DNA from 3 places in the Clostridium sp. CS1-1 genome. Region 3 is predicted to be linked to each of the others. Evidence: riboswitches for the same ligand, from Rfam matches in the RefSeq annotation. Region 3 holds a riboswitch; each other region holds the start of a gene.
The links. A riboswitch is a leader RNA that binds a small molecule or an ion and turns the genes downstream of it on or off. The one in region 3 is predicted to bind cobalamin.
Positions count from the first base shown of each region.

Region 1: linked by a shared signal. The riboswitch ahead of AC0N0V_RS21160 (ABC transporter substrate-binding protein) and the one ahead of AC0N0V_RS04405 (cobyric acid synthase) in region 3 are both predicted to bind cobalamin.
Region 2: linked by a shared signal. The riboswitch ahead of AC0N0V_RS03110 (radical SAM protein) and the one ahead of AC0N0V_RS04405 (cobyric acid synthase) in region 3 are both predicted to bind cobalamin.

Region 1 covers NZ_CM148680.1:4,469,497-4,475,893, forward strand. The annotation lists gene nifJ (pyruvate:ferredoxin (flavodoxin) oxidoreductase) at 1-1,828, opposite strand, end outside; gene AC0N0V_RS21145 (cation diffusion facilitator family transporter) at 2,150-3,058, shown strand; gene AC0N0V_RS21150 (DUF1858 domain-containing protein) at 3,109-3,300, opposite strand; gene AC0N0V_RS21155 (DUF1858 domain-containing protein) at 3,489-3,680, opposite strand; cobalamin riboswitch at 4,058-4,239, shown strand; gene AC0N0V_RS21160 (ABC transporter substrate-binding protein) at 4,352-5,293, shown strand; gene AC0N0V_RS21165 (FecCD family ABC transporter permease) at 5,316-6,362, shown strand; gene AC0N0V_RS21170 (ABC transporter ATP-binding protein) at 6,366-6,397, shown strand, end outside.
Region 2 covers NZ_CM148680.1:698,000-704,396, reverse strand. The annotation lists rRNA gene AC0N0V_RS03130 (16S ribosomal RNA) at 1-719, opposite strand, end outside; gene AC0N0V_RS03125 (ATP-binding protein) at 1,347-1,682, opposite strand; gene AC0N0V_RS03120 (hypothetical protein) at 1,859-2,218, opposite strand; gene AC0N0V_RS03115 (hypothetical protein) at 2,278-2,523, opposite strand; gene AC0N0V_RS03110 (radical SAM protein) at 2,693-3,565, opposite strand; cobalamin riboswitch at 3,676-3,847, opposite strand; gene AC0N0V_RS03105 (hypothetical protein) at 4,218-4,877, shown strand; rRNA gene rrf (5S ribosomal RNA) at 5,052-5,168, opposite strand; rRNA gene AC0N0V_RS03095 (23S ribosomal RNA) at 5,224-6,397, opposite strand, start outside.
Region 3 covers NZ_CM148680.1:984,393-990,789, forward strand. The annotation lists gene AC0N0V_RS04385 (sensor histidine kinase) at 1-396, shown strand, start outside; gene AC0N0V_RS04390 (nucleotidyltransferase domain-containing protein) at 501-809, shown strand; gene AC0N0V_RS04395 (energy-coupling factor transporter transmembrane component T family protein) at 987-1,778, shown strand; gene AC0N0V_RS04400 (energy-coupling factor ABC transporter ATP-binding protein) at 1,791-2,516, shown strand; cobalamin riboswitch at 2,642-2,822, shown strand; gene AC0N0V_RS04405 (cobyric acid synthase) at 3,121-4,638, shown strand; gene cbiB (adenosylcobinamide-phosphate synthase CbiB) at 4,665-5,654, shown strand; gene AC0N0V_RS04415 (pyridoxal phosphate-dependent aminotransferase) at 5,688-6,397, shown strand, end outside.

The DNA of each region.
Region 1 (6,397 bases), 1.6 Mb from region 3:
CATCTATTGCTCTATCTACTGCAGCTTTATTCATATCTACTATTTTTTGACCTTTTTTACCGTAGGTCTTTTCAATAGATTCCTTCAAATATCTAATAGCATCCTCAATAGGAATTACCTTAGCTAGCTTGAAGAAGGCAGTTTGCATAATCATATTTATTCTTCCGCCTAATCCTATTTCACTGGCAATTTTTACAGCATCTACAGTGTAGAAGTCAATATTATTCTCAGCAATATACTTCTTAAAAACTCCTGGAAGCTTTTCTTCTAGCTCTTTTTCGTCCCATGGACAGTTCAATACAAATGTACCACCCTTTTTAAGTCCTTTTACAAGGTCGAACTGAAATACAAATGATCTATTATGACATGCAACATAATCTGCATCATAAACTAAATAAGGTGATTTTATTGCTTGCTTTCCAAATCTTAAGTGCGAAACAGTACTTCCTCCTGATTTTTTACTATCATAAGAAAAATATGCCTGAGCATAAAGATCTGTATTATCCCCAATTATCTTAATAGCGGATTTATTAGCTCCTACTGTTCCGTCGGAACCTAGGCCCCAGAATCTACAGCTTATTGTTCCTTCTGGTGTAGTATCTATAATTTCTTCTTCTGGTAGTGAAGTGTTAGTAACATCATCTACTATTCCAATTGTAAATCCATTCTTAGGACTATCTTTCTTTAAATTATTATATACTGAAAGTATTTGTGATGGTCTTGTATCTTTAGAACCTAAACCATATCTTCCACCTACAATTACAGGCTTATCTTCCTTTGTATAGAATAGGCTAGTAACATCAAGGTATAGCGGCTCGCCTAATGAGCCAGGTTCCTTTGTTCTATCTAAAACTGCTATTTTCTTTACACTCTTAGGTAAAACGTCAAAGAAGTATTTTGATGAGAAAGGTCTATATAAGTGTACTTTTATACGTCCTACCTTTTCTCCTTTACTCATAAGATAATCAATTGTTTCATCTATAGTATCACAGACAGACCCCATAGCAACAATTATGTATTCTGCATCACCTGCTCCATAATAGTCAAATGGATGATATACTCTTCCTGTAACTTTTTCTATTTCTCTCATGTAGTTTTCCACTACATCTGGAACAGCTTCAAAAAATCTATTTGAAGCTTCTCTTTGTTGGAAGTATATATCTGGATTTTGCGCAGTTCCTGCTACTGAAGGATGTTCTGGATTTAGTGCTCTATCCCTAAACTCCTTTATAGCTTGGTGATCTACTAGCTTTGCCAAATCTTCATATTCTATAACCTCTATTTTTTGATATTCATGTGAGGTTCTAAATCCATCAAAAAAATGTAAAAATGGCACTCTTGATTTGATAGCAGCAAGATGCGCTACAGGGGCGATATCCATAACTTCTTGCACACTTGAAGAAGCTAAAAGTGCAAATCCAGTTTGTCTAGTAGCCATTACATCTTGGTGATCTCCAAATATAGATAGTGCATGGGTAGCAATCGCACGGGCAGTTACATGGAAAACTGCTGGAAGAAGTTCCCCTGCCATCTTATACATATTAGGTATCATTAGTAACAAACCTTGAGATGCAGTGTAAGTAGTAGTTAAAGCTCCTGCTATAATAGAACCGTGAACTGCTCCAGCAGCTCCTGCTTCTGATTGTAATTCTGAAACTCTAACAGTCTGACCAAATAAATTCTTTTTGCCATGGGCAGCCCAATCATCAGCTATTTCTCCCATTGGTGTTGATGGCGTAATTGGGAATATAGCTGCAACATCTGTAAATGCATATGATGCATGTGTTGCAGCCTGATTCCCATCCATAGTTTTCATAATTTTAGCCATAAGACTAATCCTCCTAACGCTTAGTAAATTTCAGATAATAATTTTTCTCTAACTTATTATTTGAAATAGAAAAATTATCATACATACAAATTAAAAATTTTACTATTTTTATTCGCCAAATTTCTTATACCATTTTAGAACAAATATAATTAAGATTTAAGTACATACTAGTGCTGATCTATTTATTAATAAAATTCTTTATCAATTGATAATCCATATCAAGTTATGACTATTGACTTCATAAGGCTTTTGAGTTATTATATGTTTTGTAATTAATTATCAAATGATAATGTGACAATTCTTTAGGAGGAAATAATAAGTATGGGTGTGAAAACAAAAGCAGCAAGACTTTCAATCTTTTCAAATATAGCTCTTATTATTATGAAGTTATTTGTAGGTATTTTTACTGGTTCCGTAAGCATAATATCTGAAGCGATTCATTCAGCCATGGATTTAGCAGCTGCAATCGTAGCCTTCTTTTCAGTAAGAATATCTGATAAACCTGCTGATGAGAATCATCCTTATGGACATGGTAAGGTTGAAAATATATCTGGCGTTATTGAGGCATTACTTATTTTTGCAGCATCTATATGGATAATAGTAGAAGCAGTTAAAAAGATTATTCATCCCGAAGCTGTGGGTTCTGTAGGACTCGGCTTTATTGTTATGTTTATTTCTGCTGGTGTAAACACTATTGTTTCTAAAAAGTTATATAAAATTGCTAAACAAGAGGATTCAATAGCTTTGGAAGCCGATGCCCTCCATTTAAAAGCTGATGTATATACATCCCTTGGTGTTGGGACCGGTTTATTGCTAATTTGGCTTACAAAATTAAGCTTTTTAGATCCCGTAGTTGCCATATTAGTTGCCATATTTATTCTAAGGGAAGCTTTTCATCTTTTAAAAACAGCTTTTGAACCCCTAATGGATGTAAAGTTGTCTGACAATGAGATAAATATAATAACTAATACTATTTCTAAATATAAATCTCTTTACTGTGACTTTCATGATTTAAGAACAAGGAAAGCCGGGTCTTACAAATATATTGATTTACATATAGTGTTTCCGGAAAATATGACTATAAAGGCTGCTCACGATATATGTGATGAAATAGAACTTGAGCTTGAACAGTCTTTAAAAAACACTAACATTATGATACACATAGAATCCTGTACTCATCGTTGTACATGTTGTAAAGAGGGTTTAATAATACAACCAAAAAAAAGTTAAAAAAGGCTTTTGCAGAGAATCTGCAAAAGCCTTTTAAAATTCACAAATTATTATACTGAATTTAATGCTTTTAATAAGTCATCGAGTTCTAACCCATGGACCTGAGCAGCCTGCTCAAGGGTTTCCGCTTGTGAAGCTGGTCATCCAACGCATCCCATACCAAATGTCATTAAAACTTCAGCATATTTAGGATTTAATCTAACTACTTCTCCAATAGACATATCCTTATTTAGTTTCTCCATATCATGTACCTCTCTTTATTTTTTATATGATGATTATATTAATATTAGTTTCAAAATTATCTTGCCCTAAAGATAAATTATAATACTTTAAACAGGCTTATTTAAAATTACTCAAACTCCTATAAATAAAAACTCCACCTTACTAAAAGGTGGAGTTTAAACTTAATTATACTTTTATTTAGATTATATTATAGTGTATTTAAAGCTCTTAGTAAATTGTCAAGTTCCAATCCGTGAACTTGAGCTGCCTGCTCAAGTGTCTCTGCTTGAGAAGCTGGGCATCCAATACATCCCATACCAAAAGTCATTAATATTTCACCTGCTCTAGGATGTAGTCTAACTATTTCCCCAATTGTCATGTCTTTAGTTACTTTTTCCATATCATTTACCTCTCTTCATTTTATTTGTTATACTAACTTAACATATATTTTCTATTATACATTTATTATATTCTCATTTCATAATAAATTCAATATAGCACTTTAGAGTTCATTAGTTACATTATAGTTACTATGCTCTATTGCCAAGTTTAATATTACTCTCCATATATACCAAGTTTGACAAATGCTAAAAATCCACTTATAGCTTCTACTTATATACTGTATGAAATTAAACGCAAACTTATATTATTATAAATTGATGAGTATAATAAATGTAATGCTATTACACTATTATATTTACATGCTTATACATAAACCTATGGTTAAGTTAACGAATTATTGATAACTTTTTTAGTAAATGCTATAATTAATTAAAATTAAATTATTTAAGTTTAGGTACTCATAAAATATGAGTTGAAAAGGGAAACGAGTTAGAGTCTCGTGCGGTCCCGCCACTGTAATGATGAGTATATTGATATATCATGTCACTTGATATCAGGGAAGACGTCAATATGCAATGAATCAGAGCCAGGAGACCTGCCTAAGCTTTACACTTTTAAAGCTTACGTGGATAAGCTGGTGAACAAATAATATGTTTGTAAACCGTTATCTATTAGATAACGGTTTAATTTATATTTGATTTAAGACTAAAAAACTAAGGAGGAAACTAAATGCCCAAACTAAAAAAATTACTTGCACTATTATTATTCTCTATTTTTATATTGTCTTTATCTGCATGTTCTAATAATAATTCTATAGATAAAAATAATACAAATGAAACTTCACAAGGTACTTCATATCCTTTAAATTTTAAGGATTCCTATAGTAGAGATATTATAATCGATAAAGAACCTCAAAGAATAATATCCGCTGCTCCTAATATAACTGAAATAGTATATGCGCTGGGAAAAGGAGACAAATTAATTGGTAGAACTGATTTCTGTAACTTTCCAGAGGAAGCTAAAAAGGTTCAGTCTATAGGCGGAATTCAAGATGCAAGCATTGAGAAAATAGTTGAATTAAAGCCAGATATAGTTATCGCTTCGTCAATTATTACAAAAGATATTGTTCAAAAACTAGAATCATTAAATATAAAAGTTGTGGTTATAAGTAAAGATGACAGCCTTGAAGGTACTTATGATGTTATAAATCAGGTGGGAGTGGTTTTAAATGCAAATACTAAGTCAATTGAAGTAGTATCTAACATGAAAAAAAGGATTGACACAATTACTCAAAAGGTTAAAGGTGAGGACACTCCGAGTGTGTACTATGCCTTATCCTATGGCAAAGAGGGAGATTTTACTGCTGGTAGAAACACTTTTATTGGTAAGCTTATTGTTATGGCTGGTGGTAGAAATGCTGCAGATGATGCTGATGGTTGGGCTTACAGCCTTGAAAGGCTTATTGAAAAGAATCCTGATATTTTAATATGCTCAAATACAAATAATACTAAATCTGGCATAAAAAACACCAATGGTTACAAGGACTTGACTGCAGTAAAAAATGATAAAATATATGAAATTAATATGGATATCTTAAATAGACAGGGACCTAGACTTGCGGATGGTTTAGAGTCATTAGCTAAAATAATACATCCTGAGGTATTTAAGTAGTTAACCGAAAAGAGGTTTAATTATGTTTTCAATAAGTAAAAAGCATTATAAATTTAAATTTATTACTATATTTATTATACTAATTTCTTTAGTAGTTCTTTGCAGCACCTTAGGTACTGCAAATATATCGTTTTTAGAGTCCTTAAAAATTATATTAAGTCAGCTTCCACTTATAGGACATTTATTTCATATAGAAGCTTATCCATCTACTCATAACTTAATAATACTTAATATAAGATTACCTCGTATTATTCTTTCTGCTATAGTGGGAATGGGCCTATCTATAGTAGGGGCATCTTTTCAAGCAATGTTTAAGAATCCAATGGCAGACCCCTACGTTCTCGGCGTATCTTCTGGTGCAGCACTTGGTGCCGCGATAGCAATTTCGATAGGATTAGAAAACTTCTTTGGCGGGTTAGGATTAGTTACTCTTTCAGCCTTCATTGGAGCTATTCTTACAACTATTATAGTGTATAGTACTGCAAGAGTGGGAAGTAAGGTTCCAACAAATACTCTTCTTCTTGCTGGTATATCCATAAGCTTTCTTTTATCCTCAATGATATCTCTATTGATGGCATTTAATAGACAAAATGTTGAAAAGATAGTATTTTGGATTATGGGAAGTATAACTACTGCTAATTGGGAACAGGTTATTATACTGTTTCCCATTGTATTTATAGGATTTATAGTTCTATTGGCTTTTTCTAGAGATTTAAATATAATGCTTACAGGAGATGACAGCGCAAAAAGTTTAGGTATTGAAGTTGAAACCTTAAAGAGAATAATTTTAATTGTTTCTTCTGTAGTGGTAGCTGCTTGTGTTTCCGTTAGTGGTGTTATTGGCTTCGTAGGGTTAATAATTCCTCACATCATTAGAATGATGATTAGCCCTGACCATAGAATATTAATTCCGTTCTCTGCCATAGGCGGCTCCATTTTTATGATTCTTTCAGACACCCTAGCGAGAACCCTAGTATCTCCTGCTGAAATCCCTGTTGGAGCAATTACTTCATTAATTGGCGCTCCTTACTTTATGTACCTTTTAATAAAAAATAAAAAGAAGGTGTAATAGTTGAAAAGGTCTGAAGTTTACTCAATAGAAGT
Region 2 (6,397 bases), 290 kb from region 3:
TTATGGTCCAGAGAATCGCCTTCGCCACTGGTGTTCTTCCTAATCTCTACGCATTTCACCGCTACACTAGGAATTCCATTCTCCTCTCCCACACTCTAGATATCCAGTTTGAAATGCAGCTCCCAAGTTAAGCCCAGGAATTTCACATCTCACTTAAATATCCGCCTACGCATCCTTTACGCCCAGTAAATCCGGACAACGCTTGCCACCTACGTATTACCGCGGCTGCTGGCACGTAGTTAGCCGTGGCTTCCTCCTTGGGTACCGTCATTATCGTCCCCAAAGACAGAGCTTTACAACCCGAAGGCCTTCATCACTCACGCGGCGTTGCTGCATCAGGCTTTCGCCCATTGTGCAATATTCCCCACTGCTGCCTCCCGTAGGAGTCTGGACCGTATCTCAGTTCCAATGTGGCCGATCACCCTCTCAGGTCGGCTACGCATCGTCGCCTTGGTGAGCCTTTACCTCACCAACTAGCTAATGCGCCGCGGGTCCATCTCAAAGCGGATTACTCCTTTAATTAGTCCTTCATGCAAAGAACTAATGTTATGCGGTATTAATCTCCCTTTCGGGAGGCTATCCCCCTCTTTGAGGCAGGTTACCCACGTGTTACTCACCCGTCCGCCGCTAATCAGCCCCGAAGGGCTTCATCGCTCGACTTGCATGTGTTAGGCACGCCGCCAGCGTTCGTCCTGAGCCAGGATCAAACTCTCAATTTAAAAGTTTGTGACTCATTACTGTTTTGTTACTTTAAAGTAACTCAAAGAATTGCTGGTTTATTTAAAAACAAGTTTTATCTTGTGTTTCACTCTGTTTAATTTTCAAGGATCATGTCGATTTAACTCGACTACTTGTATATCTTATCATTTCTACTTTGCTTTGTCAAGAATATTTTTAATGTTTTTTATCTTCGGTCTTTACTAACAAATTTCACATAATATAATGAACAATCAACTAAAATCAATAAGTTCTTTATTCCTAAGTTTCGTTCATTTATTTGTCACTAATCAAGTGACGAACCTTATCTTATCATCTATAGGTTTATACATTACAAGCTTTATCCTTTATAATATAAGATTATCTTTATAATCCTCAATATTTATTATAAATTCTCAATGTTAAACATATGGACACACCCGCATTAGTTTTCGTCACAAATCTTCGTTGTTTCAAAGCGAAATAATCACCAACTAGAAAATAGAAGTCGCTTAATTAATACTTAAGCCAAAGCAAATTCATTAAAATCTATTTGCTACCTATAGACAAGTGCTATCAATCTCCCTCCTATAGTAGAGGGTGGAGAATTGATAGCTCAGTTATCTCAAATAGCTTTATCCAATAATCTATTACAGATAGATATCAGAAAACTCTACTGTCGTTATTTCTAAAAGACGATTATCTAATAAACCCACTTCTTTATTTTCAGTATGTTCTTCTGAGGTCTTTTCGTCTGGCAGCAAGATAATAAATGTGCTACCCTTACCTTCCTTGCTTTTAACTGATATACTACCACCTAATGCTTCAACAAGTTTTTTAACAAGTGACAGACCAATATCAGCCCCTTCTGCCCGCCTTGATAAAGGGCTATTGACTTGTCCAAACCTCTCAAATATAACACCTATTTTATCCTCAGGTATACTGATTCCGTTATCCTTAACTTTAATGCATATATCCCCTTTTATAGTAATTAATTTACCTTCTGATGTGAATTTAATAGCATTTGAAAGAATATTTTTAAAAAAACTATTTCTAGTTCTCTTTTCTGCTTCTCAATAATTTCCGCCTGCTCTTCTATCTTTTTTCTATATAAAACCTGGTTAGTTATCTCTGTGGTCATCTCAATACAATATTGTGGTTTTCAATCTTCATATATGGGAGTAATGGTACTCTTCCAGTATGTAATTCCCCTATCAAATCTATCAGACATATACTCATTTATGTTATATGTTTGCCCTGTTTCGATGATAGTTCTCCATATCTTTTCTGAAGTGCTTCCTTTAAATCCCGTTACAAATTCATCAACACGCTTTCCAATGCAGTTTTCCTTTCTATTGTATGGTTCATCAAAAAAACTTATGAATGTTTCATTAGCTTTAAGCAGTGTAATATCAGGTAGGCTGAATATACCAACTCCATAATGGTTATCTGAGCATAGCCTACTGGCGAAGGGAAATTTCTCATCAAAGTTAAAATTTCTTCTCTCTAAAAAGATATACATTGTTTCTTTTATTCCCTATAATAATTTAATGTTAACAAATCTGATTTCGAGAGACTTAGTTAAGAAAAATATTCACTATTTTCATCAAAGCTCTCGTAATCAGTGTTTGGGCCAATTCTTAATACACTAAATACATCTACAACATTTTTATCTATCATATCCTCTATTGAATATTTAGTCATATCAACAAAAGATTGGCTAACTTCAACAATAACCCCATTATTTGCAATAATAGAAGAATATTTATTCATGCTTCTCAAAGAAGCTATATCTTGTATAAAGATACCTCCAAAAACTCTAATCATTAGCACTTTTTATTCAATCAAACACAAGTATCATTCTACCATGTTGTTTCATAAACTGCTATTTGTAATAAGAAATAAATAATATCCATATAAGCAAACTTATACGGATATTATTTATTTCTTATATTAAGTTTATTAATCGTATTATAATATGTCTAGTTCTAAATTTTTATATTAATACATGCTCTATCACTTTTTCCTGCCTAAGCTGACCACAGCCTCCTTTGATATCACCACCAAAATTATGGAATATATCACAATCTATTTTATCTTTAAGTTTATTATAAAAATTAATTACATCATTTTGTTCAGGAGCAATTAGTCCCTGTATATTGTTATCATTATATGCTGATATAATCAATTTTAGTGGTTTGCTCTTTAATAAAGCTTCTAGTCTTGCTACATCAGCATCGGTATCATTTATACCCTTAAATATCATATACCTTATTCTTGTCTTAGTTTTAAATATTTCTGCATATTCAACGGCTGCATCAATTATTGACTTCATATCATACTTTAGATTAATTGGCATAATCTTCTTACGTATTTCATCTGATGACGCATGCAGAGATACATTAAGTCTTATATTAATTGGACTATTTTTAAAATCATCAATCAGTCTATAGACTCTTGGCGTTACTCCTACTGTAGCAATTTCAAAATTACTTATTTTGTGTTTATTATATATGCCAATTATCGCCTCCCTAACATTTTCATAATTTACAAAAGGTTCACCCATTCCCGCAAGAACAACCGCATCTATTGGAATCAGTTTCATTTGTTTACAATAATCAATACAAATATCTACTTGTCCAATTATTTCAAATGACGCAAGATTTCGTACAAATCCCTGCTTCCCTGTTGCACAAAAAAAACACCCTTGTCTGCAGCCCACTTGAGAGGATACGCATACTGTACTGTGGTATGTAAGTTTTTGTTCATGATCTTGCATAAATAAAGTTTCAATAGTATTTCCATCATTCAACTCTAATAAGTATTTTACAGAATGATCTTGACTTATAAGTCTTTCAATTATTTTCACAATTACCACCTCGTTAATTAAATTATTTGACAAAAAATAAAAAATTCTTGAATACAATATTTGTATTCAAGAATTTTACCATCACTCTTTCTACAGCCTTTTACCCCTAGGCTATATTAATGAAAAAGGCAGGTCTCCTGGCTTACGGGCTAACGATACTTTTTCCTTCCCAGTGTTACCCAGTGGATTATAAAAGCTCTACCGTTTACAGTGGTGGGACCGCTGAGGATTTTACCTCATTCCCTATTCTCCCTTACGGGCACCTTTTACATACTTTATATTATTCTCCCATATAGGAACGTCATTTATATAAAACTATTATAACTAATATTGTTAAATTTTACAAGAATATTATTCCATATACACAAGTAATTATATGTACTGATTCAGATGGCTCAAATTATTTGAAAAGGATAAAGAAGCGGTCAAAAGGAAGAATTTCATGGCTTAATGCAATATATCTCATACTTATACAAGAGTAATAGATTCTAAAAAGCGAGAACCTATATATGTTTAATATATACAGGTACAATATTACGAAATAATAATTATGAAGAAAGAAGGCAGGTATTGAGTATATCGTAACGTAATAGTTTATAATAACAGAGTGGCTTATGTCATAAGTTTTGCAGATGAAAAGAGGTTGAACCCTATGAAAGAATTTTACAAAGACTTTCCTAAAAGACCATCAGGAGGAAGAATATATCAGCGACCCAATGAGGTTAAGGTATGTGAAATGTGTGGAGCACCTGTTGGTCAAAACTATATAAGTTGCATAGAATGCTATAATATTATTGAAAATTTATGGTTGTTAGATTGGAAAGAGTTAATAGAAAAAGAAAATATATTATTAGGTAGTGATGATGAAAATTTACTTGCTGAAGTAATAGTTGAAGAAATAGATAAGCATTCCTGGACAATCGTTGATTCAGCAATGAAAATTGTAAAGTGTAAAACTTGTGGTAATGAACTTGGTGGTGGACCACTTGATTGTCCCGATTGCTCTTTTGCATTCGGAAATCTTTGGGGGTACGATGCAGAAGCGATGAACCAAGGGAAGATGACAGGAAATGAACATGCTTTACGAGTAGGTCGATGGATAATTAGATACCCGCATAGGCAGAAAGAGAAGGTAGTTGAATCATGGAAATTTTCAATGCCTATTTTAATTACTGGAAAAATAGCTACAACACAGATGGGGCAGTTTTTTAGGAAGGTGATAGATGAAAATTACTTTGATTTATCAAGTAGAGTTTATCAAAGTTTTGAAGAAGCATATATGGACGTTAAAAATAATCGATTTGGTCTATAATCTTCTTAAAATGTGCACTAAGGGAAGTATAATAACTTCCCTCAAAAATTGTTATGATATCAACACTATATTAAAACATAGTCATTACATTAAAAAGTTAATTCTAATCTTAATAATACTACAGACATAAATATAAAAGACACTAAGCATCAAACTTAGTGTCTTTTATATTTAACCTGGCAACGACCTACTCTTCCACACAGTCTCCCGTGCAGTACCATCGGCACTGTAAAGCTTAACCATCGTGTTCGGAATGGGAACGGGTGTAGCCTTTACGTCATAATCACCAGATTATATTTAATTTATTAAGAGAATTTTGTTCTCTCAAAATTGCACAGTGATATATTAGGTCAAGCCCTCGACCTATTAGTATCAGTCAGCTGAACATGTTACCATGCTTACACCTCTGACCTATCAACCTTGTGTTCTTCAAGGGGTCTTACTAGCTTACGCTATGGGAAATCTTATCTTGAGGTGGGCTTCACGCTTAGATGCTTTCAGCGTTTATCCCGTCCCGACATAGCTACCCAGCTGTGCTCCTGGCGGAACAACTGGTGCACCAGAGGTCAGTCCATCCCGGTCCTCTCGTACTAAGGACAGCTCCTCTCAAATTTCCTACGCCCGCGACGGATAGGGACCGAACTGTCTCACGACGTTCTGAACCCAGCTCGCGTGCCGCTTTAATGGGCGAACAGCCCAACCCTTGGGACCTACTTCAGCCCCAGGATGCGACGAGCCGACATCGAGGTGCCAAACCTCCCCGTCGATGTGGACTCTTGGGGGAGATCAGCCTGTTATCCCCGAGGTAGCTTTTATCCGTTGAGCGATGGCCCTCCCACGAGGTACCACCGGATCACTAAGCCCGACTTTCGTCCCTGCTCCACTTGTTTGTGTCGCAGTCAGGCTCCCTTCTGCCTTTGCACTCTACGAACGATTTCCAACCGTTCTGAGGGAACCTTTGGGCGCCTCCGTTACTTTTTAGGAGGCGACCGCCCCAGTCAAACTGCCCACCTAACAATGTCCCGTGACCAGATTCATGGCCACCGGTTAGAATCCCAGTACTGTCAGGGTGGTATCCCAAGGACGACTCCACAAAGGCTGACGCCTCTGCTTCGCAGTCTCCCACCTATCCTGTACAGACAATACCGAGACTCAATGCTAAGCTACAGTAAAGCTCTACGGGGTCTTTCCGTCCAATCGCGGGTAGCGAGCATCTTCACTCGCAATACAATTTCGCCGGATTTGTTGTCGAGACAGTGCCCAAGTCATTACGCCATTCGTGCGGGTCGGAACTTACCCGACAAGGAATTTCGCTACCTTAGGACCGTTATAGTTACGGCCGCCGTTTACTGGGGCTTAAGTTCACACCTTCGCATGAAGCTAAGTGTTCCCCTTAACCTTCCAGCACCGGGCAGGCGTCAGCCCCTATACATCAGCTTTCGCTTTAGCAGAGACCTGTGTTTTTGCTAAACAGTTGCTTGGGCCTATTCTCTGCGACCACCTTGCGGTGGCACCCCTTC
Region 3 (6,397 bases):
GAAAAAAAAGATTTAAGAATTATAAATAATGTGCCTGATAGTAATATAAATGTAAAAATAGATATTGAGAAGATTGTTAGGGTATTTGAAAATATATTAAATAACGCAGAAAAATATAGTTATAAGCCTTCAGATATTGTGGTAAATGTAGAGAAGGAAGAAAGATATGTTATAATATCTTTTTCTAATAGAGGTGAGCATATTCCCAAGGAGAAGATAGATAGAATGTTTGAAAGATTTTATAGAATTGACCCTTCACGATCAAATAACATGCCTGGATCTGGATTAGGATTAGCTATCTGTAAAAAAATAGTTGAATTGCATAGTGGACAGATATGGGCTGTGAGTAATGAAAATATAATTACCTTTAAAATTAAATTAGAACTAAGCAAATAATCTAATGGAAGATAACAATCTATACAAAATATAGTTTATTTACTTTAAAGGGATGTTATAATAAATTTGTGTAATTTTTCATAAAAATCAAGAAGGTGGATTTTGTGATACCCTTTCAACATGAAATAGATGAAATAAAAAAACAATTAATAGGGAAATACAATATATCAGAAATATATTTATTTGGTTCATGCGCAAAAGGATGTGCAAGACTAGATAGTGATATAGATTTATGTATTATTATGGAGTATATGGACAAAAGAAAGATAAGAATAGACATGGAAATGGAGATACAAAGTAATAAAGAATTAGATTTTATCTTATACACACCAGAACTGTGGAAAGAAAGTATTAAGGATAGTGCAAGTTTTGCAAGTTTGATTTTGAGAACTGGGGTGAAAATACATGGTTGATACATTAAGAATTTTTAAGCATCAGGTGGAGTTAAAACTCAACCTGATGCTTAGAGATTTTTTATGTTAAAATATAAATAAATTGCATAAATCAACTAATTATGATATATTTTTAACATAAGACATTTTAGTAAGTTTTTTACAAAATCAGTTTATCAGAATGTGAAGGTGTATGTTATGGAAGATTGGCTTTATAAGAAGGATAACTACATACCTCGGAATGATAAAGATAGATTTATAGACAAAAGTATAGTGTCTATTATACACATGCTATCTTTAATAAAAAGAAATAATAAGGTTAGTACTGCTTTTATGTACAAGCTAAATCCAGTAATTAAACTTATATTCACAGTACTAAGCATAATTTTAATATCTACTTCAAGAAGCTTTACATATGTACTAGCTATGGATGTATATTTACTATTATTTATAGCTTTATTAGAGGTAGAAGATATAAAAAAGGTATTGGCTTTAAGCTTTTTAGTTCCTTTATTTACTGTTGTAATGCTTATACCCTCTATGCTTATGGGTAATATTACAAATAGTATTTTATTACTTATGAAAGTTACAGGAACTGTAGTTTCAGTAAATATATTGTCATACACTACAAAATGGCATGATATTACTAAAGCACTGAAGCTTTTTTTTATACCTGATATATTCATATTAGTATTTGATATTACGATAAAGTACATTTATATTCTAGGAGAATTTTCACTAGAGATGTTTTATGCTTTAAAGCTAAGATCAGTGGGAAAAAACAGTAATAAGTACTCCTCGCTTTCTAAGATAATGGGTAATCTTTTTCTAAAGTCAAAGGAAATGGGAGATGAAATGTATTCTGCAATGGAATGTAGAGGTTTCACAGGAGAGTATAAAGCTTACTCAAAGTTTAAATTTACTTCTAAAGATTTTATATATTGTTTAGTAAATATATTAATAATAATAATGTACTTTTACTTTAATTAGGATGTGAGTGAAATGATTCAAGTTAAAGATGTTCATTTTAGATATAAAGATACAGAGGTGCTAAGAGATATTAATGTAACTATCAAAGAAGGTGAAGCAGTAGCACTAATAGGACCTAATGGTAGTGGTAAATCTACATTTCTAAAATTAATTAATGGTATAGTTTTTCCAACTAAAGGGGAATATCATTTTAATAAAGAGGAAATAAGTAGCAAGAAATTAAATGACAATAGGTTTTCTAAACTTTTTCATAAAAAAGTTGGATTTGTATTTCAAAATTCAGATGCACAGCTTTTTTCTTCTAATGTATATGAAGAAGTTGCCTTTGGATTAAGACAAATGGATATGGATGAAAGAGAAGTAGAAAGAAGAGTTTCTGATTGTTTAAGACTTTTAGATATTGAAGATCTTAAAGATAGAGAGCCTTATAATTTAAGTGGCGGAGAAAAGAAAAGAGTAGCTATTGCAAGTGTGCTTGCCATGAATCCAGAAGTTTTAGTTTTGGACGAGCCTATGAATGGAATCGATCCAAAAGGCAAAAAATTTTTAAGAGAACTATTAATTAAGTTGAATAACAGTGGAAAAACTATAATTTGCTCTACTCATGATTTTCAATATGTAGAGGATGTTTTCCAGAGAGCATTAGTTTTTTCAGAAGAGCATAATATTATAAGAGACGATGCTTATAAAACTGTAATAAATGACGATGATTTTCTAATAAAATATAATATTAAATAAGTTGGAGATATTTAGTTTGTAAGGAACTAGTTCAATGATTTGGCTTTAAAGAGTATTGATATCCATTTACATTTACATGGAAGTCATTGACATGTTTGTATAGTTGTAATAAACTTAAATAGTAGAATTAAATAATATGTTTAGGTGCCTTTTAAGAAAAAGGTGAAAAGGGAATGTGGTGAGAGTCCACAACAGCCCCCGTTACTGTATTTGAGGACGAACCTTTATTAAGCCACTCTGCTAGGAGGAAGGCGAAGGTGAGGATGAATCATAAGTCAGGAGACCTGCCTAGATGTGTTCTGTAGACTTTCGGAGGGAAGGTACTTTTAATGTGAATGCTGACCGTTTGACCGGTTTTTATAGTAGTGTTAAAAGCAGTAAACTTTCAAAGTTTACTGCTTTTATTTCGTTTACAGGCGAGTATATGTAAGTAATTTTTGAATACTTTTAACAGCCTTTAAGAATTTAAATTTTTAATTTAAAAGTTCTATGAAGGCAATTAAATGCATCATCAGGGATACTTATATATCTTCACAAAGCCTAGTTACGAAATAAGATAGATATAAAAAATTAGGGATAATAGATAAGAACGAGGGGGATATATATGGCTAAAATAATGATTCAAGGAACGGGGTCATCTGTTGGGAAAAGTATATTAGTGACTGCACTTTGCAGAATTTTTAAACAAGATGGATATTCAGTTTGCCCTTTTAAGTCACAAAATATGTCTTTAAATTCGTACATAACATTGGATGGTAAAGAGATGGGACGTGCTCAAGTACTTCAGGCTTATGCAGCTGGTCTTCAGCCAGAGGCTTATATGAATCCTATACTTTTAAAACCAACTTCTGATAAGAAATGTCAGATTATAGTTAATGGTAAGGTATATGGAAATAGCACAGCAATGGATTATCATAATATGAAGCTTGAATTTAGAGATATGCTTAAAGAGCATTTTGAAAACATGGAAGAACAGTTTGATATAGTAGTGATGGAAGGTGCCGGAAGTCCAGCGGAGATAAACCTAAGGGATAGAGATATTGTAAACATGGGAATGGCTGAACTTGTGGACGCACCTGTGCTAATTGCAGGTGATATCGATAAAGGGGGAGTTTTCGCCTCTCTTGCAGGAACTATGCTCCTTTTCACTGAAGAAGAAAGAGAAAGAGTTAAAGGTACAATAATCAATAAATTCAGAGGAGATGTAGAAATATTAAAGCCAGGACTTAATATGCTTGAGGATATTATAAAGGTGCCATGTCTTGGAGTGGTTCCTCATTTTACTTTAGCACTTGAAGACGAAGATGGTGCAGTAGAGTTTAATACAAAGGTAACAGCACCTATAGATATAGCAGTTATAAAGCTTCCGCGTATATCTAATTTTACGGATTTAGATGCTCTAAAAAGTGAAGAAGATGTTTCAGTAAGATTTATAAACTCTGTAGAAGAGTTTGGAAACCCAGATTTACTTATAATACCTGGAAGTAAAAATACCATTGAAGACTTATTAAAACTAAAAGAATGTGGACTTGAAAGCTGTATAAAGGAATATAGCAAAACAGGCTTGGTAATGGGCATTTGTGGTGGTTATCAGATACTTGGAAAAATTATAAAAGATCCATATGGTGTAGAAACAGATGTAAAAGAAGTTGAAGCTATGGGGCTTTTAGATGTAGAAACAGTTTTTGAAGAAGAAAAGATAACTACAAGAGTAAATGCAGAAACTATAGAAAACTTTGATGTTTATAAAAATGAAAGTACTATGGAGAATAGAAAGTTAAAGGCTTATGGATATGAAATCCACATGGGAATAGGTACTTATGGAGAATGTGCAAAACCTTTATTTAGGATTGTGGATAAAAGTGGAGAAAAGGTTGAACTTCTTGACGGAGCAATAAATTCAGAGGGTAACATATTAGGAACTTACATACATGGAGTTTTTGATGGAGTAGATTTTAGAGAGTTTATACTAAATAAGATTAGAGTAAAAAAGGAAATGAAAACAATACAATCAAAGACTTATGAAAGTCTTCGTGAAGCAGAATTAGATAAGCTTGCAGATATTGTTAGAGAGAGTTTAGATATGAATAAGATATATGAGATTATGGGAATTAAAAAATAGGCTGAAAAAAGATTGGGGGAAACGTTTTGATTACATCTTTTCTAATAAGTAACGTTATAGCAATAGTCATTGCAGTTATTCTTGATTGGATAATTGGAGACCCATACTGGTTCCCTCATCCTGTTATATATATAGGAAAGCTCATATCTTTCTTAGAAAAAAAGGGAAGAAAATTATGCAAGACTGATAGAGGCATTAAGGCTTTTGGAGGGCTTATAGTAATTATAGTAGCATTTGTAAGTTTTATTGTTCCGTTTATAATATTGAAGTTAACTGAGTTTAACTTTTGGATATATACTATTTTAAATGTAATAATAATGTGGACAACTATAGCAGCTAAATGTTTAGGTGGAGAAGCTAAGAAAGTTTATTATGCTTTAAAGGGTGAAGATTTAGAAGATGCAAGAGTTAAGCTTTCATATATAGTTGGAAGGGATACAAAAGAACTTAATGATAAAGAGATAATAAGAGCAGATGTAGAAACTGTAGCTGAAAATACTGCTGATGGAGTTATAGCGCCTCTTCTTTATGGGATTATTGGAGGTACACCACTAGCTATGATGTACAAGGGAATAAATACTATGGATTCAATGCTTGGATATATGAATGAGAAGTATAGGTATATAGGATTTTTTCCAGCAAAGGTAGATGATGTGTTTAATTTTATACCTGCAAGAATTACTGGTTTTCTTATATGCATAGTTGCCTTCGTAGTAAAGGGAAGTCCAATTGAGAGTTTTAAAATAATGATTAGAGATAGAAAAAATCACAAGAGCCCAAATTGCGCATACCCAGAAGGAGCAGCAGCTGGAGCGATGAGAGTGCAGCTAGGCGGTACCAATGTGTATTTTGGAGAAGTAGTTTATAAGCCTACGATTGGAGATAAGATACGAGAGCTTAACTTTGAGCACATAAATGATAGTATAAAGCTTATGTATGCAGCGGAAGTTCTTTTGATAGCTATATATTCAGCTGTAGCCTTAGTGATTAATAACTTGCAAACTAGCTGTTGTTAGAACATAAAATCAAGAATAATATTACAGGAAGTGATGACATTGAAGCATGGTGGAGATGTGTATACAGAAGGGCTTTTAAAAGGGAGAGAACTTCTAGATTTTAGTTCAAACATTAACCCCTTAGGTGTACCAGATAGTTTTAAAAATAATATAAATGAAGCAATAGATAATATGGTGAGATATCCTGATGCTAAGTATAGAGAACTTAAGAATTATTTAAAAGATTATATTGGATTCAGTGTGAGATATTTTATGACTCAAGATCAATCATCTATAGAACATAAAGGAATAGACTTTGCCAGCACTGCTATAAATGAAGGTAACATCGTACTTGGAAATGGTGCAGCTGAGATTATAGATTTAGTATTAAGTTGTTTTAAAAGAGTGTGTATTCCAGTTCCATCCTTTGTAGAGTATGAGGAGAATGCATCCAAGTGGAACTGTGAGATTGAATACTCCTACCTAAAAGAAGATATGACTTATGACTATGAAGATATAGTTTTAAAGATGAAAGAAGTAGATGCATTAATTATAGGAAATCCCAATAATCCCAATGGTATGGTAATAGATAAGAAAAAGTTTAAATCTATATTAGATTATTGCCAGGAAAATAATAAGGTAATTATTATTGATGAAGCGTTTATTGAGTTTACTGGTAAAAAAGGATTTTCATTATTAAGTGAGTTAGAAAATTACAGTTGTCTATTTATAATAAAAGCTTTAACTAAATTTTATGCTATGCC